3 linked regions of the Blastopirellula sediminis genome follow. The protein of the gene in region 3 interacts with the protein of the main gene of each other region in a pairwise test. Links are inferred from orthologs where the notes say so. Each region holds a gene or a part of one and is shown on either strand. Other genes may lie near its edges.

Region 1 (6,971 bases), 560 kb from region 3 along the record:
CTGACAAACCTCGATCGCTTCGTCGACTCTCCCTTCCTCCACCAGTTCGCTGAGATTGACGGCGATATCCTCCGGCATCAACACTTCTTTGCGAATCGTGAGGAAGTGCTCGACGATGAAGCCGACCGCGACGATCGACAAGATGCCGATCAAGGCGCCGACCACGCCGCCGTCCATCAGCGTATCAAGCAGCGTCCGCTGCGGCGTCGAGTCTTCTTCAACCGGCGCTTCGACCGTTTCCTCGACCGACAACGTTTCGCCGGCCGGTGGATTCTCTTGAGCCAGCAGCGTCATGCCGTACACGCCGGCCATCAAGACGAATGCGTACGCCAAAATGGCGCGGGCTCCTATGGTGCGTCTCATGCTTGTTCCTCAGTGGTCTTCGCCGCGGTTGATTTGGTCACGCAGCTTTTGTCCGAAATAGGCGCCGCTATAGTTCGTTAAAAGTTCTTTCCGCAGATTCCCCGCTTGTTTCGTATCGCCTGTTTTTTTCAAGGCGTTCATCGCGTCGTACAACGCAGCGGCCGACAACTCCGGCCGTCTTGCGCCTTCGATCGCCGGCACGTAGAGGAAGTCGAGCACTCCCTTTTCGACCGCCGACGTCATCACGTCCGCAGTTCGCGCCTTCCCCAACAGATAGTGGGCGATGCCGCGGTTGAAGGGATGCATCCCCGGCACTCGCGCTTCGAGCTGGACGATCGCTTGCGAATTTTCTCCCCGCGTTAGGTCCTCCATGGCCGGCGCGATCACGCGCCAGTCGGCGACCAAAGGATTGTCGGCACGCAGGTTTTCAAACGACTTTTCGGCCAGCGGCATGTCGCCGGCCGAGATCGCCAACGAACCGACGTAGACGAACGCCGCCTGCGGCAAGGGAGGCTGCAAATCTTGCGCGGCCGCCTTCACGGCCGGTAATGCGGCTTGGGCTTCGGCCGAGTCGAAGAAGATCGGTTCCAACTCAGGGGACAAACCGGTCGCCGTATCGAAGCTCAACTTCCGGCCGCCGGGCAAGGTCGAGGCCAAACCCGCTTTGCTGCGGAGCATACGCAGACAGCGGAAATAGGCTTCCAGCGCCGCAGCAGGACGGCCGAGCGCTTGTCGGCTCCACATCGTCGCCTGGCAGACGAGATAGGCGGTTTCGCTTTCTCGCTTGGCGTACGTGGAAAATAACGCCTCGGCTTGTTCGGATAAACCGCTGTAGTCGCCGACGCTGAGCCGTTGACGAAGACGGAACAACGGTCCGCCCAGGTCCTTCAGCAGCTTGTCGAACTCGGCCTGCTTGTTGCCGACGGTCCCTCGTTCGATCTGATCCCAACCGATGATCCCCTGCCCTTCGACGTTGACCCCGTCTTCGTCCAGGGAGACCACGTTGATGTTGTTGAGGATTTCGAGGTTGCGCAGGATCAGCCGATCTGCCCACGCCGGCGTCGCCGACCACAAGATGGCGAACAGCGCTGCCGAGATCGCAAGGAGTAAGGTCGGACTAGAACGCCTGCACATGGCGATACTCCCCTCCAGACTCGGCGGCGATTTGGCGCATCAGCGGCTCGGCGCTGCGATCCATGAAGGAAATCGCATGAACTTTAACTTTGCCGTCACCCATATCGTTGAGTCGTTTCACTTCCCCCACAACATTGTCTTCAAACAGACCGTCGGTCATGAAGAAGATCGCGTCTGGCCGCGGAGAGTACTTCAGTGCGATCTCAAACGCCGGCAGCGGATTGGTTCCGCCGGCCGGTCCAACCGTTTTCAGCCATTCCGATAACGCATTGAAATCACGTTTGGGGTGACGCCAACCGGTTTGCGGAAAAGGAACCGCCTGCGATTGGAAAAAGACGACCTGGAACTGGGCGTCCCGCGGCAAGCTGGAGACCGTTTCCAGAATCTCTTCTTTCACGTAGTCGAGCTTGGGGCCGGACATCGAACCGGAACAGTCGGCAATGATACAGAAACGGCGGCCTGCGGCTCGCAGTCCCATGAACGAAGCGCCGGCGCCGACGCCGCTACCTCCACCGCCGATCGTCGCTAACGAGCCAATCCCGCCACCCATCGCGCCGCTCGGCGTCAGCGCTGCGGTATCGATCAGTTCGCCGATATCGGTCGGCTCGGCGCTTGGTGGAGCGACTTCATTTAAGAGTTCGTCGACTTCGACCGTTTCGGAGACTTCACTTGCCGCCGCAACGGTATCTAGCGAATCGCCGCCGGAATCGTCCAGGCTCACTTCCGGCATGTCGCCGATCATCACGTCGACCCCGTCGCCGGTTGTGGACGATTGGAAGTTGCACGTGACCGAGGCGAAAAGGATCAACAACCCGGCATGAATAATGAACGAAATGAATCCGGAAATCCCGTCGTTCAGCCAGGAGTGAAATAGAGAGCCTTCGTGGTGCGGCTGGTCCGAGGCGAGAGCTTCAGCTTCGGGAAGCCGTACCACCTTATGACAATGAGGACAAACGACCTCGCCGCCCAACTGGTCGGCGGTGGCTCGCAGGACGTTGCCGCAATAAAAGCAGGTAAGCTGCATAGGGGGCAGAAGGGGAAAAGATGCCGCGCAACAGCGAAAGGAGGAGTCGACGCAAGTCGTTGACTGTTTACGACCTTATGGTAGGGGCCTGCTGGATATCGGTCAACGATCTGGCAGATGCGCGGCAAAGTTTCTACGGTTTTTTAAGTAGATCATTTTGGGGCGCCTTTTCGCGTTAACGGCGAGCCGCAAACCTCGATATTTTCGGGGGACAACAACGCATTTCTTCGCAAAATGAACTAGATTTCTTCACTTTTACGACAAGAGACGTCCGGTAGAGTCATTTTCGGAAAAGTCTTCCCAACTATAATTTTCGGTTTGCCCTCCAGCCTTAGCCCTCCACTTTCATTCCTTTAGGTGTCGCTTTGGACCGCAAGTTCTTTGCCGTATTGCTTTCGTTTCTGCTCGGCGTGATTGTCTCGACCGCTTTCGGCGGCGACTACATCCATCAGCTTCAAGAGCAAGGCATTACTACTAACCACTCGGATGCGGCTCACTGGGGTCCCGATGCGCAGAAGTACAGTTCGTGGACGAGCCACTCGAATCGCCTGATTCCGGTCTATACCTTTGGAACCAAAGGACAACCGGCCGGCATCGATCTGAACAGCTATACCGGCGAAAACAGCGTCTACCGTAGCGAAAACAAGCTCCGCGGCATCTTCGGCAAGCCGACCGAAGCGACCGTAAACCCCAACGCCGACTACATGGATCAAACCAACATCTTTGATCTGCAAAAGGCGGCGCTCGACGCAGGCAAGAAAAACATCTTTCTGGTCGTCTTCGACGGCATGGACTGGCAAACGACCCAAGCCGCGGCGATCTGGAACACGCAAAAGATTCCCTACACCGAAGGTCGTGGGAAAGGAACGCACTTCCAGGAATACGCCGCTGGCGGCACCACGCAGTTCGGTTTGATGGTGACCAGCCCGTTTTGCGATGACGCCGATTTCGACGTCAACAAACAAATCGTCAAGAGCGCCGGCGGCGGACTCTTTGGCGGTTACGACGTCACGCAAGCCGGATCGGGTCCCTGGGAACAGCCGACCGACATCCTCTATCTGATCGGCAAGTCGAGCACCAAGGATGGCGTGAAGCACTCCTATACCGACTCGGCCAGCAGCGCGACGAGCATGATGGGAGGCATTAAAACGTACAACGCCGCGATCGGCGTCGGCCCGCATGGCGAACGCCCGAAGACGATCGCCCACCTGGCCCAAGAACAAGGTTACCTGGCCGGCGCGGTCACCAGCGTGCCGATCAGCCACGCGACCCCTGCTTCGTCGTACGCCTACAACGTGACCCGCAACGACTACCAAGACATCTCGCGCGACATGCTCGGTTTGCCCTCGTCGAGCAACCCGAAAGATCCGCTTCGCGGCTTGGACGTCGTGATCGGCGCCGGATACGGCGTCAACGCGCCCAACGACAAAGGCCAAGGCAAAAACTACGAGAGCGGCAACAAGTACCTGGCCGACGAAGATCTGAAGAAGGCGAATATCGACAACGGAGGCAAGTATATCGTCGCGACTCGCACCCCCGGCGAAGATGGCAAACAGGTTCTCGACGCCGCAGCCGCCAAAGCGGCGAAGTCGGGCGAGCGACTCCTCGGCTACTTCGGCGTCGGCGGCTCGGGAGACGGCGCCGGTCACTTGCCGTTCCGTTCGGCCGAAGGGGATTTCCATCCGGCGATCGGCGTCGCCAAGAAGGCGATCGCGTATGACGAAGCCGACCTGAAGGAAAACCCGACGCTGGTCGACATGACCAAAGCGGCGATCGAAGTTCTCTCGAAAAACGACAAGGGCTTCTGGCTGTTGGTCGAATCAGGGGACGTCGACTGGGCCAACCACTCCAACAACATCGACGCGTCGATCGGCGCCGTCAACAGCGGCGACGCTGCGGTGAAAGCGATCACCGATTGGGTCGAAGCGAACAGCAACTGGAACGAGTCGGTTCTGATCGTGACCGCCGACCACGGGCACTACATGTTCCTGGACAAGCCAGAACTGCTGATCCGCCCCGAAAACCGCTAGAATCCCGCCCAAACTTCCCCTGGGGTCCCCCCAACGACGAAACGCCCGGTTGCCCGTACAATTGAACGCTTACGGGCGTCAGTGTTTCCGTGTTCGACCGGGGAATCGAATTGATGGCATCGGGAAAAAGCAGTTTCGAGCAGCTTCGCGTCGCGTCGTTTGAAAGTCGACGGGGCGAAGAGATGGGATCGCTGATCGAAAAGTTCGGCGGCCAGGCCTTCGTCAGCCCCTCGATGCGTGAAGTTCCGCTCGACGAGAACCGGGACGCGATCGACTTCGCCAACCATGTCATCACCGGCCAGATCGACGCCGTCATCTTCATGACCGGCGTCGGCTTTCAGCACCTGATGAAAGCGATCGAACGTCACGTCGATCGCCAGCAGTTTCTGAACGCTCTCTCCGACATCCCCACGATCGTCCGCGGCCCCAAACCGATGGCGGCGATGAAAGCGGAAGGGCTGACGCCGACGATTCGCGTTCCCGAACCGAACACATGGCGCGAACTGCTGCAAACGCTCGACGCCCAGTTCCCGATCGCCAATCTCAAGATCGGCTTGCAGGAATATGGCGTCGTGAATCCCAGCTTGATCGCCGGTCTGGAAGCCCGCGGCGCCGAAGTGGTTCAGCTGCACGTCTACGACTGGGACTTGCCGCTCGACACGCAGCCGCTCGCCAAGAACCTGGAACGAATCATTCGCGGCGACATCGACGTCGCCATGTTCACTTCGGCCAATCAGCTGAACCATCTGCTGAAGCTGGCCGAACAACAGCGCCGCAAAGACGAATTGCTCGCGGCGCTGCGCAGCATCGTCATCGCCTCGGTTGGACCGACGATGAGCGAACGTCTCCGCGAGTTCGGCCTGCCGGTCGACGTGGAGCCGATCCATCCCAAAATGGGACCGCTGGTCGCTGCGGCGGCCGAACAGTCCCACGCTATTCTCGTTCGCAAAAAACAAGTGAGAGCCGTCTTGTCCTCCAGCACGCCCCAGGCCGATCCCCGCACCGCCAAATGGTACGACAGCCCGTTCATGAAAGCCTGCCGTCGCGAGCCGACCGACGTCACGCCGGTTTGGCTGATGCGTCAAGCGGGACGCTACATGGCTGAGTATCGCGAAGTGCGAGCCAAGACCACCTTCCTGGAGCTCTGCAAGAATCCGCAGCTCTGCAGCGAAGTGATGTGCACCGCGGTGAAGAAGCTGGGCGTCGACGCGGCGATCATCTTCTCCGACCTGCTGCCGATTCTCGAGCCGATGGGTCTCGACCTGGAATACGCCCACGGAGAAGGCCCGGTCATTCACAACCCGGTTCGTGAAAGCGCCGACATTGATCGCGTGCTCGAACTGGAAAGCGCCGACTCGCTCCACTATGTGATCGAAACGGTTCGTCAAACGCGAGCCGACATGCCGGAACATATCCCGGTCATCGGTTTCGCCGGAGCGCCGTTTACGCTCGCCAGCTATGCGATCGAAGGGGGCGCGAGCCGCAACTATCTGTTCACCAAGACGCTGATGTATCGCGACCCCGACGCGTGGCGAGCGCTGATGGAACGGTTGGTCCGCGCGATCACCGTTTACCTCAACGCTCAGATCGCCGCCGGCGCGCAGTGCGTGCAGATCTTCGACTCGTGGGCTGGCTGCTTGTCGCCGGCCGACTACCGTCGCTATTTGCTGCCGCACATGAAAGAGATCATCGCCGGCATTACGCCGGGGACGCCGATCATTAACTTTGCGACCGGTAACCCGGCCTTGTTGCCGCTGTTGGCCGAAGCCGGCCCGGCGGTCGTCGGCGTCGATTGGCGAATTGGCCTGGCCGATGCGTGGAACACGATCGGCGAGAACTATGCGGTGCAAGGAAACCTCGATCCGGTCACGCTGCTGGCCGACCCGCTCGAAATCCGCCGCCGCGCGAAAGAAGTGCTCGATCAGGCCGCCGGACGCCCTGGCCACATCTTCAACCTCGGCCACGGCATCCTGCAACAAACCCCCGTCGACAACGCCATCGCGCTGGTCGACATGGTGCATGAGATGAGTGCGAAGAAGTAGAGAGCGTCAACGTCTTCCCACTAGCCCGCAGCGCAAGCGAGGGAATGCGTGCGCATGAAAAAGACGAATGTCGAAGCTCTTGCGACATTCGTCTTTGAGGCTTTATTATTGCCGTCCAACCGCATTCCCTTGCTTGCGCTGCGGGCTAGTGTCCTTGGCTAGTACTGCGGCTCTTGCGTACCGCCGACATGCAGCCACTCGCGCCACACCAGCGTCGGAAAGACGATCGCGTCACGCACGTAGCGGCGGACGAGACGGCGAGGATCGACCAGCATCCGGTGGAGCCATTCGATTCCCCCTTGCTGCATCCAGCGGGGAGCGCGTTGTTTTTCGCCAGCGAGGAAGTCGATCGTCGCGCCGGCACAGACCGCCGCTTTG
Region 2 (6,763 bases), on a different replicon or contig from region 3:
AAGCCGGCCGAGTAAGCTGGCTCTCCATTTTTACGACCGTCGTGCATTGGCCGACGGTCCTCGCCGACCCGCTTTGAAAGCGTCCCGCCCGTGCTGCTTAGTATGACAGGCTTTGGCGAATCGCATGCCCAGCTCAACGGCTTGGCAGTGACCGTGGAAGTCCGCGCGGTAAACAACCGTTACTTCAAGCTGAACATCCGGGGCGCCGAGGGTTACGCTTGCTTCGAGCCGCAAATCGAAGCCCTGGTCCGAAATCACGCCAAGCGTGGCACGATCAACGTCAACTATCGGGTCCATCGCGAAGCGAGCGGCGACGACTTTCGTTTGAACTCGGCGGTGCTGAAAAGCTACTTGCAACAGCTGCGGACCGTTAGCTCGGATCTTGGCATCGCTGAGACGCCCCACTGGGACAGCCTGCTGCAATTGCCCGGGGTGATCGAAGAAAAGAACTCCGAAGCGATCGACGTCGACGCCGATTGGCCGCTGCTAGAGAAAGTGCTGAACGAAGCCCTGACTCGCTTCACGCAGATGCGTCGCGAAGAAGGGAAGGCGATGGCCGCCGACTTGTCGAGCAACTGCCAGGAGATCGCCTCGCAGTTGGCCGAAGTCGAGCAATTGGCGCCGCAGGTAGTTGAAAACTATCGCAGCCGCATTACCGAACGACTCAACAAGCTGCTGGAAGAGTTTGACGTGACGACCGATCCGGCCTCCGTCATTCGCGAAGTGGGCGTTTTCGCCGATCGGACTGACATCTCGGAAGAGATCGTCCGGCTGAAGAGCCACCTCGATCAGTACGCTTCGATCATGGAAAACGAAGATTCGGCAGGACGCAAGCTCGAGTTCCTGACGCAAGAGATGTTTCGTGAGACCAACACGATCGGCTCGAAAGCGAACGATTCGGAAATCGCTCGCCGCGTCGTGGAAATGAAAACTTGCATCGAACGGATTCGCGAGCAGATACAAAACGTCGAATGAGTTCCGCTACGGCTAACCTGACCTTACCGCGACGGCGCGATATGGCTTCCTCTCGAACCGGCAAACTGGTGATCCTTTCCGGCCCGTCGGGGTCTGGAAAGACGACCGTCGTGCGGAAGCTGCTCGGCGTGGCCGAGCCGCGACTCGAGTTGAGCGTGTCGGCGACGACCCGCCCTCCGCGGGCCGGCGAAGTCGACGGCAAGGACTACCACTTCCTGACGACCGAAGAATTCCTGCGGCGCAAAGCGGCCGGAGAGTTCCTCGAGACGTTTGAAGTGTTCGGCAACGGTTACTGGTACGGCACGCTCCGCAGCGAAGTCGAACGACGACTGGCCGATGGGATTTCGGTGTTGCTCGAAATCGACGTCGATGGCGCGATGGAAATCGTCAAGCAGTATCCGTCTGCCGTGACGATCTTCCTCAGCCCTGGCACCGAGGAAGAGTTGGAACGCCGACTCCGCGGTCGCAAGACCGAGTCGGAAGAGACGATTCAACGCCGGTTGGCCACCGCCAAACGCGAGATGGCCGCGATGAACAAATACAAATATCAGATTGTCAACGACGCTGGCGCTGTGAACGAAACCGTTCAGCGACTAGCCGACGTGATTCAAAACGATTCGGGAGACGATGCGCTATGATGGAAGAACTGAAAGAAGAATACATCATCAACAAGGTCGGCGGTCGCTTTAAGCTTTCGACCCTGATCCAAAAGCGACTGGTCGCGCTGAACGCCGGCAGCCGCCCGCTGGTCAACATCGCCAGCGAGAACAAGATGGAAATCGTGCTCGAAGAGATCAAGCAGGACAAGATCCATCTCGACATGTCGAACGAAGTCCGCATCACCGGCGAAGGTGACGGCGGTCAATTCTTCGACGACTTCGGCGGCGATCTATGATCAAACGCCGCGTAGCGATCGGAGTTACCGGAGGCGTCGCCGCTTACAAGACGGCGATGCTGGTCAGCCGGCTCGTGCAGTCGGATGTTGAGGTAACGACCGTTTTGACTTCCGCGGCGACCAAGTTCATCGGCGCGGCGACTTTCGCCGCGCTGACCGGCAAACCGCCGGCTCTCGATGCGTTTGATCCGCACTATCCGCTCGGCCCTCATATCGAAATCGCCAAGTCGGTCGATCTCCTCTGCATCGCGCCCGCTTCGGCCGACTTTCTGGCCAAGACCGCCCAAGGCGCTGCGGACGATCTGCTCAGCACGATCTATCTCGCCTTTACTGGTCCGGTGCTGATGGCGCCGGCCATGAATCGCGAGATGTGGGCTAAGCCATCGGTGCAGCGCAACGTGGCGCAGCTGATTGAAGATGGCGTCGAAATGGTCGGCCCTGGTTCGGGCTGGCTCAGCTGTCGCGATCAAGGCGCCGGACGGATGTCGGAGCCGGATGAAATCCTCGCCGCGATTCAAGCTCGCCTGGCGACTCTTTCCTAAAGCGGGGCGAACGTGGCCCACATTCTGATCACCTCTGGTCCGACGCGACAATACATCGATCCGGTTCGCTACATGACGAACGGCTCCAGCGGTCGCATGGGCGCATCGCTCGCCGCCGCCGCGATCGCCGCTGGTCATGACGTGACGATCATCTCCGGTCCGGTTCAGGTCGACTATCCAATCGAAGCGCGCGTCATCCCGGTCATCACCACCGAAGAGATGCTCGCCGCGTGCGAACTAGAGTTTCCCAGTTGCGACGGCTTGATCGGCGTCGCCGCGCCGTGCGACTATCGCCCCGAACGAGTCGAAGGGCACAAGATCGCCAAGACCGGCCAACCGATCACGCTGCACTTGATCGAAACGCCCGACGTGGTCGCGACGATTGGCGCCAAGAAGAAGCCGCAGCAATGGGTCGTCGGCTTCGCGCTCGAAACGGAAGACGCTCGCTTCCGCGCGCTGGTGAAGCTCGAAAAGAAAAACTGCGACTTGATCGTGCTCAACGGCCCCGAAGCGATGAACGCCGCCGAGAACCAGGTCGAAATCCTCGACCGCGCCGGCACGTCAGTCGCTCTCCTCTCCGGCCCCAAAGAAGAAGTCGCCGCCGGCATCATGCAGGCGATTCAAACCCGGTTGATGAAGTAAGACATTACTCCGGCAAGCAAAGTCGCTTCGGAATCGGTTTCGGCTTCCCATTCCGATCGACGCACGCCAGTAGCGTCCGCCCGGTCGCGATCACCTCGCCGTCCCGCCGGACTTCGTAGCGGTTCTCGATCCGGACACCTTTGGCGCGGACCGTCTCGACCGAAACGCAGAGCAAGTCGTCGAAAACGGCCGGAGCCCGGTATTTGCATTCCGCTTCGGCGACCACCAGAAAGAGCCCCGACTCTTCCATCTCGCGGTAGCTAAAGCCAGCCTCTCGCAGCATTTCGGTCCGAACGACCTCGAAATACGTGATATAGTTCGCGTGATGAACACGCGCTTGGGCGTCCGTTTCCTGGTACCGGACTCGAATGTGCATTTCGTACTTGGTGATCACGACCACTCCGTCGGGCTATCTTTAAGTTGACCGAAGGTCAAGCGTATTCTATAGTTAGGTAAATCGAAAGGCGTCACCCGCCGCTGCGATCGCAGGGGCGATTCTGCTGACGAAAGGATGTCCATGAGCTCTGGCGGCGAATCTGGTACTGATTATTTAACCATGCGCGGGCGAGACTACCCCTCTTTGCGGCAGTTCACCGTGTTTCTCGAAAACCGCGTTGGGCAGCTCCTCGAAATCGTGCGTCGATTCGAAGGCTCGAACGTCCGCATCGTCGCCCTGTCGATCAACGACTCGACCGAGTGTGCGTTCGTCCGCTTCCTGCTCAGCGATCCGGAACAAGGGCGCGAGATTCTCGAACGGGCCGGGCTCGCTTTGATCGAAAGCGATCTGATTGGTCTCGAATTGCCGAGCGGTCCGCAGCCGCTGCTGCAAGTTTGCACGGCGCTCTTGCAAGCGGAAGTGAACATCGTCCAGGCCTATCCGCTGCTCAACACGCCGAACGATCGTCCGGCTGTGGCGCTGATGACCGACAACATTGAAATGGCGATGGAGACGTTGTCCAGGAAAAACTTCCGTATCCTGACTGAGAACGACCTGAAATTCGACAACGATTAATTCGGCTTAATCGCGCCAACCCGCACGACCGAAACGACCGCGGGCAAAGCCGAACTCTCTTCGTCCCATGGCGTCTGGAGGGCCCGTTCGGGCCCTCGCATCATTTAGAATTAACTGCACAATGAGGGATAACGCCGATCCCAGGTTCGCCCATCCGGCAAGCCGCAGACGCTCCCCTTTCGTCTGGTCGTAAATGATTCACGTTCGCGAACTTGTCAAAGCCTACGACGATCTCCGCCGCGGCAAATTTGTGGCGGTCGATCGCGTTAGCTTGTTCGCAATGCCCGGCCAGATCTACGGGCTTCTCGGCCCCAACGGCGCCGGCAAAACGACGGTCCTCCGCATCCTCAGCACCGTCCTGCGTCCCACCAGCGGATCGGTTCAGGTCAACGGCTACGACGTCGTCACCGAACCGGCGATGGTCCGCCGTCAAATCGGCTTCGTCTCGACCAACACCGCCGTTTACGAGCGGATGACCGCGTGGGAAACGGTCGAATACTTCGGCCGTTTGTACGGCCTGGAAGAAGACTTGCTGCAGGATCGAATGCAGACGATCTTTTCGCGGCTGCGGATGAACGAGATGCGCGACGTCCTCGGCTCGAAGATGTCGACCGGCATGAAGCAAAAAGTGTCGATCGCCCGCGCGATCGTACACGATCCGCCGGTACTGGTATTCGACGAACCGACGCTTGGTCTCGACGTCTTCGTCGGCCGCGCTCTGTTGCAAATCATCGCCGAGCTTCGCGAGCAAGGGAAATGCATCATCTTTTCGTCGCACATCATGCGCGAAGTCGAAAAGCTATGCGACCAGGTCGCGATCATGTACAAGGGAAAAATCCTGGCGGAAGGAACGCAAGCCGAACTGCGAGATCGCTACTCGCAGCCTGACCTGGAAGAAATCTTCTTCCACCTCATCGGCGAGCCGGAAGACATGGCTGATCATGCGGGGGCTGAGCAGAGCTAAAACGCATGAGTTGGTCCAACGTCAAACTGATTCTGTTTCGCGAGCTGCGCGATCAAATGCGCGATCGCCGCACCCTCTTCTCGATCGTCATCCTGCCGGTCCTGCTCTATCCGCTGATGGGTTTGCTGGTGATGCAGGTGATGCAGTTCCGCCAGCAGAACCCGGCGCGTCTGCAAATCGTCGGCGCTGCGGAACTTCCCGAGTCGCCCCCGCTATTGGACGGCCAAAACTTCGCGGCCGACTTGATGCAGAAAGACTGGTCGCCGGAGATGTTCGAGATTGAGGTTCTCGAAGCGACCATCGATCCGGAAGTAGTTCGGCAAACCGCCCAAGACGCGATCGAGGATGGTCAGTTCGACGCGCTCGTTTACTTTCCGCATGGATTCGCCGAGCGGGTCAAGCAGTTCCAGGATCACGTGAAAAGCGAGCAGTCGTCGTCGACCGAAGAAGCGGCGGCCGAGTTTCCGCAGCCGCAGATCTTCGTCAACTCGGCCCGCGAAAAGTCGCTGGTCGCCCGTGATCGCTTCTGGACGATCCTGATGCGATGGCGCGATAAGGTCATCGAAAAAAACCTGGCGGCCCACGACGTCCCGCCTGAAGCGACCAACCCGTTTACCGTCGACGAAGTCGATCTGTCGGATGAGCCGGAACGCCGCTCGTTCCTCTGGTCGAAGATCTTCCCGTTCATCGTCGTGGTCTGGGCGCTAACCGGCGCGTTTTATCCGGCGATCGACCTGTGCGCCGGCGAAAAAGAACGTGGCACGCTCGAAACGCTCCTCTCCAGCCCTGCTCTGCGGTCCGAGATCGTCGGCGGCAAACTGCTGGCGATCATGACCTTCAGCATCGCAACGTCCCTACTCAATCTTGCGAGTATGGGTATGACCGCGACGCTGGTGATGGGACAACTCGCCGCGGCAGGCGCTGCCGGAAGACTCAACTTCGGTCCGCCGCCGGTTTGGTCGGTCGGCTGGTTGTTGCTCGCGCTTATTCCGATGGCGGCTCTCTTCAGCGCACTTGCGTTGGCGGTCGCGGCGCTGGCTCGCAGCAGCAAAGAAGGTCAGTACTATCTGCTCCCGCTCTTGATGGTCAACTTGCCGCTGGTGATTCTGCCGATTCTTCCTTCGGTCGAAATCAGCTTCGCCAACAGCCTGATTCCAGTGACCGGCGTCTTGCTGCTGATGAAGACGCTGATGGAAGGGAACTACCACGACGCGCTGATTTACGCTCCCGGCGTGATCCTGGTCACCGCTGCGTGCATCTGGCTGTCGGTTCGCTGGGCGATCGATCAATTCAACAACGAGTCGGTTCTCTTCAGCGAGAACGAACGCTTCGATCTGAAGCTCTGGCTGATCCATCTCTATCGCGATCGGAACGCGACCCCACGCGCCGGAACTGCGGTAATGGCCGGACTTCTGATTCTGATGGCTCGTTATTTTGCGAGTCCCTACTTCACGACTCCGACCACCGGGACCGGCTTCGTCATTTACATCGTGGCGCTCCAGTTGATCACGATCGTCCTCCCTGTGGCGGCGCTGGCCGCGCTGTTGGCCCGCGACTGGCGAGAGACGTTCCTGTTAAAGCTTCCTTACGCATTGACGATTCCGGCCGCCGTATTGCTGGCCTTCGCCGTCCATCCCTTTTCAATCATGCTTGGCGCGTTTGCGAGCCGGCAGTTTCCGGTCGACGCTGAGACGACGCAGCACCTTGCCGAATTGCTGAAGCCGGCGTTCGAG
Region 3 (8,369 bases):
GGTTCAATCGAAAACTGGCGAAGGCCCCGGCTCGCGAATGCAACTACGCATTTATTTGCCTCCCGGCGAACATGCGGAGAAGTCGCTCCCCTGCATCGTCATGCCGCCGCTGGCCGCGAATGTCCTCGCCGGAGTTTCGGTCACGCCGAGCGAAACGTATCCCGAAGCGCTTCCTTACGTCGAAGCAGGCTACGCGGTGATCGTCTATTCGATCGACGGGCAGATTCCGGAAAAAGCGTTCGAGATGTCGGACAGAGATTTCAAACACAACCTGGATCGCGCTCGCCGGCGGATGAAGGACGCCTGTTTCGGCGTCGCCAATGGACGCAACGCCGTCGAATATGCGATCCGCAACTTGCCGCAAGTCGATCCGCAGCGAATTTACGCCGCCGGATCAGATTTCGCGGGCACGATCTCGCTACTGTTAGCCGAAAACGAACCGCGATTGGCAGGCTGCGTCGCTCTGGCTCCTTGTATCGATACCAAACGGCGAACCGACGAGACGACCGACATGTTCATCTTCCACGAGAGCGAGCAAACGCCCAGCAGCCACCCCGAAGGGATCAAGTGCCCCGTCTTTCTCTACTACCCGCAGGAAGAGGAATCGCTCGACTTTGATGACGTGCAGGACTTCGCGCAGACATTGACCGAGCACGACGTTGACGTCAAGTTCGTCGCCGATAATGCGGAAGACGTGACGCTCGAAGGGGGAGTTGCACAGTCTATTCAATGGCTCGGCGAGCGAGCAGGATCTGCGCAGGCGGAACCGGAAACTACGCCGCCATCCGGTGACGAATAAACTCCGGCGCCGGCAAGAAAGGGCGCAGGGCTTCCATCGTTCGTTCGACGGCGCCAATCTGCGACGCGACCACTTGCTGGGCGTTATCGCCCAACAGTTCGCAATACTCCGGCTCGTCTAAGCAGCGACCGACGAACTCAATCAGCGCCGCTTCGTCGGCGACCATCACAGCCGCATCTTCTTCGAGCAGCATCTGCACGATGTCGCGGAAGTTTTTCGTGTTCGGTCCAAAGCTGACCGCGGCGCCATAAGCGGCCGGTTCGATCATGTTCTGACCGCCGCGGCGACCAAAGCTGCCGCCGACAAACGCCACGTCGGCCACGCCCCACCACGCCGCCAATTCGCCGACCGTATCGACCAACAGCACACAGGCAGTCGGATCGACCACGCTATGTTCCAGCGACGATCGTCGCGACCAATTGACGCCCCGTTCGTCGAGCATCGCGGCGACTTCGTCAAACCGCTCGGGATGCCGCGGCACCAAGATCAGTCGCAAATTGGGATGACGCGGCTTGGCCGCCAGAAATGCATTGAGCGCCGCTTCTTCTTCGCCCGCTTGCGTACTGCCGGCGAGAAAGACGATCGCGTCGGCCGGAATCTCGGCCAAGCGTCGCAGGCGCATCGTTTTCAGATTGCGACGATTCGTTTCGGCGCCGTCGAACTTGAGCGAACCGGTAGAGATCACCCGCTTGGCCGGAGCGCCCAAGGCGACAAAACGTTCGGCATAGGTCCAGTCCTGCACCGCGATGCAATCGAGCTTCCGCAGCACCGGTCGGAGCAGCGACGAGACGCGGCGATAGCCTTGATAGCTCTTTTCGCTCAGTCGTCCGTTGACCACCGCGACGTTGACGCCGCGGGCCTTCGAGATCGAAATCAGGTTCGGCCAGATTTCGAGTTCGGCCAGGATCAACGTCTGCGGGCGAATGCGGCGAAGCGCCGTCTTCACCGCCCAGGTGAAATCGAGCGGCGCGTAGCTGACGACGCAATCGTCATAGCGAGCCCGCGCCAATTCGTATCCGCTTTTGGTCGTCGTGGTGACGTAGATATCAACGCTGGGCGATTGGTTGCGGACCGCCTGAATGATGGTTGCTAGCAGATTGACTTCGCCGACGCTGACCGCATGCAGCCAGACGCAGGGACGATCCCCTTTACGAACGGCGACCAGGCCAAAGAACTTTTGCAACAGACCGCCGCGGCGACGTCCGCGCACCAGCGTCGACCAGGCGAAAAACGGCATGGCCGCAGTGAGAGCGCCAAGATAGATGATGTTGAGTAACCAACCCATGGGGAATCCTTTCCCGGGCTCTTATTGCTTTTCAGCGACGCCGCTTCGAGGTGAGCCGATCGAAGGGCGTTTCTCAGGAGGGAACTGAGCGCGGAGCGCCGGCCGGCTCCGCACTCTGTTTATCGGCAGGTATGCTACGTAACTCCGCGGTCTTTGCCCATATGACAATCTTTGTATTTCTTCCCGCTCCCACAGGGACAAGGAGAATTACGTCCAACCCGCTTGCCGGCGTTACGAATCGGTTCGACCACTTCCGGTTCGGTTCCGGTCGAGCCTTCGCTTGATTCGTGCTGACGAGCCATTTCGGCCGCGGCCGAGCCGGCTTCGTCGTGACGAGCTTCGGTTTCGGTCCAGGTCGAGCTGACGAAGTCTTCGTTCAAGCTTTCGATCTTGTAGACCAGGTCGGTGACCCGCTCGCCGATCGACTGCCACATCGTCTCGAATAAACGCATACCTTCGCGTTTGAATTCGACCTTCGAGTCGACCTGAGCGTAACCGGAGAACGCGACGGCGCTCTTCAAGTGGTCCATCGCTAGCAGGTGATCCTTCCAGATCGAATCAATCAGTTCCAGCAAGACGCTCCGTTCCATTCGGGTCATTTCCGGACGATAGCGTTCGTTGACTTCGCGGATCAAACGCTTTTCGAGTTCGGCCCGATCAAGCGACGCGAGTTCATCCGGATCGACGTCTTTCTGGATCGTCGAGCGAATCCAATCGGACAGCGAGTTCAGCTTGCCGTTGCCGCCGCTCACCATCGAGACCGTTTGGCTATCGGAGCCCGATTCGTAGATCGAAGCGACCTTGTCGCGGACCTTCTGCAGCTTTTCGGCCGCTTGCTGGATGTGCCCGCGGCTCTTCTCTTCGAGCAGGCTTTGAATTTCTTCGCGCTGCTTACTCTTGATGTCTTCCAGGTCGATGTTGATCTCAAAGCGTCGCGCGGCCCAATCGACGAGCGCTTCGCGATCCAAACGCGAGCGGCCATCTTTCTTGTCGCTGAACTTGTAGATCCCCGCCAGAACCGGGTATTGCGATTCCTTCTGTTCGTAGGCGTCTTTCGCCTTCTCCAGAATCATGTCCGCGATATCTTTTTTGCTCTTATCGCGGAGGTCTTCGACCGCAACTTGCAAATCGAACTTGTAGCGGACCCAACCGGCCAGGCTCTTGTAGCCGAAGTCGGGATCGAGGAACTTCGCCCCTTCCGACAGGTCGATCTTCTGGATCTGTTCGCGGGCCTTTTCGACCAGCAGCGTATCGACATGATCGCGGCCCACTTTCTTCAGGTCGCGATCGCTGAAGTTGGTCTTCCACATCGAATTGGAGAAGCGGGCCATCGCCTGCCAGTTCCATTCCGACTCTTCTTCTTCGCCCGGCAGGTTTTCGTCAATCGCCGCCATGACGTTCGATTCGGCCTGACGTTCCGCTTCGTCCTTAGCGTGCTCCGACGCGGCATTGATGTCGAGACCGCGATAGTCGCGAGGATCGAGTTCGCACGACAGTTCGACGCCGCCCCAACGGGCGAAGGTTTCGACGCCGTAATCCTTGGCCAGCAGCATGTCGACGAAACGGTCAATCTGCCGCTCGACCATGTCGAGGATCAGCTCTTTGCAGTCGTCGCCGTCCAGAATCCGCTGACGGAAGCCGTAGACGCGCTTGCGCTGCTCGTCCATCACTTCGTCACTTTCGAGCAGATTCTTACGAATGTCGAAGTTGCGTTCTTCGATCTTCTTCTGGGCGCCTTCGACGCGGCGCGTCACCATTCGGCTTTCGATCGCTTCGCCAGGCTTCATCCCGCCGGGCATGTTCATCAGGAAGCCGCGAATCCATTCGCCAAAGAAGATCCGCATCAGGTCGTCTTCCAGCGACAGGAAGAAGCGGCTGCTGCCGGGGTCGCCTTGGCGACCGCAACGACCGCGTAGCTGCAAGTCGATACGTCGCGACTCGTGCCGCTCGGTGCCGATCACATGCAGACCGCCCAACTCGCGGACGACCTTCCCTTCTTCCTTCATCTTTTCGCGCCCTTCGATCTCGGCGATCAGCGCGTCCCACTCTTCGTCCGGCACTTCCAGACGAGTCGGGTATTTGTCTTGCAGTTGCGCCCAAGCGAGCGTTTCGGGGTTACCGCCGAGGATGATGTCGGTACCGCGACCAGCCATGTTGGTGGCGATCGTCACCGATCCGATGCGGCCCGCTTGCGCGACGATGTCGGCTTCGCGGCGGTGCTGCTTGGCGTTGAGGACCTGGTGACGAACGCCGCGGCGTTCGAGTAGGTGCGACAACCGTTCGCTCTTTTCAATCGAGACGGTACCGACCAGAACCGGACGTCCCTTTTTCTGAATGTGGCGAATCTGCGAGCGGGGGAATTCCTGCTTCCCTTTGCTCCCCTTCTCTTCAAAGACGACGACGCTATCGTCTTCACGAAGGATATGGCCCCAGCGTTCGCTGCCGTCTCTCATCTCGAGGACGTCCCACTTGTGGAACCGCTCGATTTCGTCGGCGACCGCTTCGTATTTTTCTTTCTCCGACATGTAGATCACGTCGGGATGGGTGATCCGCTGCATCGTCCGGTTGGTCGGGATCGCGATCACTTCCAACTGGTAGATCTTCCACAATTCGCTCGCTTCGGTCATCGCGGTACCGGTCATACCGCCGATCTTGTCGTACAGCTTGAAGAAGTTCTGCAGCGTGATCGTGGCGAGCGTCTGCGTCTCTTCCTTGATCGGCACCCCTTCCTTCGCTTCGACCGCTTGGTGCAGCCCGTCGCTCCATTGCCGACCATCCATCTTACGGCCGGTATGTTCGTCGACGATGATCACCTTGCGATCTTCGACGACGTAGTTGACGTCGCGAATGTAGAGGAAGTGCGCCTTCAGGGCGTTGTCGATCAGGTGGGGCCACTCCATGTTGCCCGCGGTGTAGAAGCTTTCGACCTTCGCCAGACGTTCCGCTTCGCGCACCCCTTCGTCGGTCAGGTTGGTGCTGCGATCCTTTTCGTTCACTTCAAAGTGAACGTCCTTCTTCAGCGTACGCGCGATGTCGTTGGCGGTTTCGTATTTCTGTTTGTCTTGATTGGCCGGACCTGAGATGATGAGCGGCGTCCGCGCTTCGTCGATCAAGATGTTGTCGACTTCGTCGATGATCGCGAAGTGCAAGCGACCTTGCGATTGCTGCCAATCTTTCGGGAAGCGATCGTCGCCGCGCGCCGCTGGGCGCATATTGTCGCGCAGGTAGTCGAAGCCGAACTCGTTGTTCGTACCGTAGGTGATGTCGCACGAGTACGACTCTTGCCGCTGACGAACCGGCATGTTGCTTTGAATCGTGCCGACCGTCAGGCCGAGACCGCGATAAAGAGGCGCCATCCATTCCATGTCGCGGCGGGCGAGGTAGTCGTTCACCGTAACGACGTGCACCCCTTTCCCTGCCAGCGCGTTCAGATAGGCCGGTAGCGTCGCGACCAGGGTTTTACCTTCCCCGGTCACCATTTCGGCGATCGCCCCCGAAGTCAGCACCATCCCGCCGAGCATCTGCACGTCGTAGTGGCGCATGTTGAGGAAACGCTTCCCACCTTCCCGGCAAACCGCAAACGCCTCGATCATCAGATCGTCGAGCGTTTCGCCGGCGGCAAGACGTTGCTTGAAGAGCCGCGTTTGATCGCGCAGCTCGTCGTCGGTCATCGCTTCGTATTTCGATTCGAGCGCACTAATTGCGTCGACTTTGGATTGCAGTCGTTTCACGTACCGAGCGTTCGACGATCCGAAGATCGACGTGATCAGTCGTTCAAAACCGCCGAGCAGCCCGCCGAAAAACGCGCAAATCTGCTCCCAAATCCGTTCCAAAAGCTCCATCGGTCGCTTTGCTTATGTCGGGTCTAAAAATAGGGAAAGGTTAGAGGTGAAAATGTCCCGAAGAAGACATGAATTGCGCAGGCAAAATGTGCGCAAACCCTTTCCGCTGGGTAGCTTATAAGGATTATATCACCCGGTCAACCGCGCTTCGATCCCGGGCCAACTGGGCTCTTCGCTCAAATCGGGACAATCTTTGCCCCAAGTTGTAGAAGCGCAGGAAGATCGCGACTTCGCGCTTCCTGCGGTTGAAAAGCTCGCGGCTCCCCGAAACAATCATCCAGTCAGCCCTATCTGCAAGCTGCGACTCGACCAAACGCCAGTTTCCTCAACACTTTAGGTCGCCTGACTTTTGAACTCCGCCGTCAAACCTGTAAAAACCCGCGATATTCGCGGAAAATTGATCCTCCTCGGGACAGGGACCTCGGTCGGCGTACCCGCGATCGGCTGCGGCTGCCCGGTTTGCACCAGTAGCGATCCGCATAACAAGCGGATGCGGTGCTCGGTCATTTGGGGTCTGCCGGAAGGAAATCTGCTGATCGACACCCCGCCGGACATGCGGTCGCAGCTGCTGCGGGAAGACATCGGCATCGTCCATGCGGTCGCCTACACCCACGAGCATGCCGACCATTTGTACGGGCTCGACGATTTGCGGCTATTTCAGTTCTACCTGGGGCATTCAGTGCCGCTGTACTGCGAGCCGCAGGTCGAAAAGCGGATCCGCACCGCCTACGACTACGCCTTCTCCAACCTCACGCCGACCCACATCGGCGCCGCGCCAGCGCTAGAATTTCGCGAGATTGGGTTGACCCCGTTTATCACCCAGGGCGCTCTGGTGACCCCGATTCGCCTGAAACATGGCCCGCGGTTCGACGTTCTCGGCTTCCGGATCGGCAATATCGCCTACTGCACCGATACCAACGAAATCCCGGAAGAAAGCTTCCCACTGCTCCAAGGGCTCGACGTCTTGATCCTCGACGCCCTGCGCTTCGATCCTCATCCGACGCACTATTCTTTGGACGAAGCGGTCGCCGTGGCCGAGCGGATCGGCGCCAAGCAGACCTACTTCACCCACATCTCCTGCCGCATGGATCATCAGGAGACGAACGCCAAGCTGCCGCGCAACATGCAGTTGGCCTACGATCGGCAAGAGATTCCACTCTCTTAGCCAGCCACTCCAGTCTTCGCAAACATCCAGCAAGGTATTGCCGAGCTCAATTTCGCTTAATTATTTTTCATTTTTATTGCCACGAACTATTTAGCGCGCAAGTTTCGACGGCTACAATTTCCATAAAGATCGTCTAGTACGGGTCAATCTACCTTTGCCAAGTGCGGCTAAGGTTTGCGCGGGCGGATCTCTCCCCCATTTGGACGATCTCTCATCCATTCATTTGGCGCTATTCTTTTTTCTCATAATTACCTGCGGGAGCACTTCCATGCGCAATTCGCGAGGTTTTACGCTGGTCGAGTTATTGGTCGTCATTGCGATCATCGGCGTTTTGATCGCCCTCCTGCTTCCGGCCGTGCAGCAAGCGCGGGAAGCGGCCCGACGGATGCAGTGCAGCAACAATCTGAAGCAAATGGGATTGGCCTGCCACAACTACATGGACACTTATCCGACCAATCTTCCGCCGGGCGCCTTTTACGTCGCAGCGACCAATACCTGGAACTCGCACGGCCTGGCGGTGGCGATCCTGCCGTTCCTTGAACAGAACTCGCTCTACGACCAATACAACTTTTCGTACTCGCCCGACTCGACGCAGAACGCCAACGTCCGCAAATCGCCGGTCAACGCGTTTTTCTGTCCCAGCTACAACGGTCAAGAGATCAGCACCTCAGCGACCGCGTACTCGGATGGCGCACTCTTCACCTACCAAGGGGTCGGCGGCGTTTATTACAACGACCCAACGAAGGACAGCACGCTAATCTCGGCCGCCCATGGCAGGATTCCGAACAACGGCGTCTTCCGCTTCGACGGCTCTCGTCGCGCCGCCGACATTACCGACGGCATGAGCAATACCTTGATGATCGGCGAGTACACCCATCGCGATCGAACCGGAACCAACAGCGGCTATCCCGGCAACGTTCGCGTCTGGGTCATCGGCGCTCTCAGCAATCAGGCGTATTACGGCGCGAAGGTGATCTATCAAGACACGATCAATTCTCGCCGCGACCGCAATGACGGCGTCGCCTTTAGCCACCTGCCGTTCATCAGTTTGCATCCCGGCGGCGCTAACTTTTTGATGGCCGACGCCAGCGTTCACTTCCTGCCGGAGACGATCGACTTCGACGTCTACCGAGGGTTGGCGACCATCAACGGCGGCGAAACGGCTCAGCTTCCGTAGCGCATCGCCGCGGTTCGCTGGTTTCGCTGACGCGTGGGACGTTTGTTCTTGGAGATTTTCGATGCTGCATTTTGATCGATGGGCCGTCGCCGTTTGTTTCT

Evidence for each region.
Region 1: the proteins of LOC68_RS28805 (region 3) and LOC68_RS23145 interact in binary tests that used the Escherichia coli proteins (3 or more experiments, as listed by UniProt). The link is inferred for Blastopirellula sediminis from one-to-one orthologs.
Region 2: the proteins of LOC68_RS28805 (region 3) and LOC68_RS06445 interact in binary tests that used the Escherichia coli proteins (3 or more experiments, as listed by UniProt). The link is inferred for Blastopirellula sediminis from one-to-one orthologs.

Annotation. Positions count from the first base shown.
Region 1 is NZ_JAJKFT010000010.1:2,815,796-2,822,766, reverse strand. Bases 2,319-5,218 are described here. They hold LOC68_RS23145 (alkaline phosphatase), read left to right. Parts: upstream 2,319-2,886; coding sequence 2,887-4,551; downstream 4,552-5,218. Other genes in these bases: hemE (uroporphyrinogen decarboxylase), read left to right, coding at 4,665-5,218; LOC68_RS23150 (vWA domain-containing protein), read right to left, coding at 2,319-2,521. Also shown: MotA/TolQ/ExbB proton channel family protein, read right to left, coding at 1-363; hypothetical protein, read right to left, coding at 373-1,497; more of vWA domain-containing protein, read right to left, coding at 1,481-2,318; more of hemE, read left to right, coding at 5,219-6,593; WecB/TagA/CpsF family glycosyltransferase, read right to left, coding at 6,752-6,971.
Region 2 is NZ_JAJKFT010000004.1:660,128-666,890, reverse strand. The notes cover bases 1,754-4,445. They hold LOC68_RS06445 (acyl-CoA thioesterase), read right to left. Parts: upstream 3,449-4,445; coding sequence 3,059-3,448; downstream 1,754-3,058. Other genes in these bases: LOC68_RS06435 (ATP-binding cassette domain-containing protein), read left to right, coding at 4,260-4,445; LOC68_RS06440 (acetolactate synthase), read left to right, coding at 3,572-4,066; LOC68_RS06450 (phosphopantothenoylcysteine decarboxylase domain-containing protein), read left to right, coding at 2,425-3,054; LOC68_RS06455 (flavoprotein), read left to right, coding at 1,867-2,412; LOC68_RS06460 (DNA-directed RNA polymerase subunit omega), read left to right, coding at 1,754-1,870. Also shown: preprotein translocase subunit SecG, read left to right, coding at 1-15; YicC/YloC family endoribonuclease, read left to right, coding at 91-975; gmk (guanylate kinase), read left to right, coding at 1,017-1,613; more of DNA-directed RNA polymerase subunit omega, read left to right, coding at 1,610-1,753; more of ATP-binding cassette domain-containing protein, read left to right, coding at 4,446-5,030; ABC transporter permease subunit/CPBP intramembrane protease, read left to right, coding at 5,036-6,763.
Region 3 is NZ_JAJKFT010000010.1:2,258,708-2,267,076, reverse strand. What follows is about bases 2,019-6,316. They hold LOC68_RS28805 (preprotein translocase subunit SecA), read right to left. Parts: upstream 5,927-6,316; coding sequence 2,219-5,926; downstream 2,019-2,218. Other genes in these bases: LOC68_RS20825 (3-deoxy-D-manno-octulosonic acid transferase), read right to left, coding at 2,019-2,084. Outside these bases: alpha/beta hydrolase family protein, read left to right, coding at 1-799; more of 3-deoxy-D-manno-octulosonic acid transferase, read right to left, coding at 774-2,018; MBL fold metallo-hydrolase, read left to right, coding at 6,324-7,091; DUF1559 domain-containing protein, read left to right, coding at 7,360-8,268; hypothetical protein, read left to right, coding at 8,330-8,369. UniProt on the Escherichia coli protein: Required for protein export, interacts with the SecYEG preprotein conducting channel.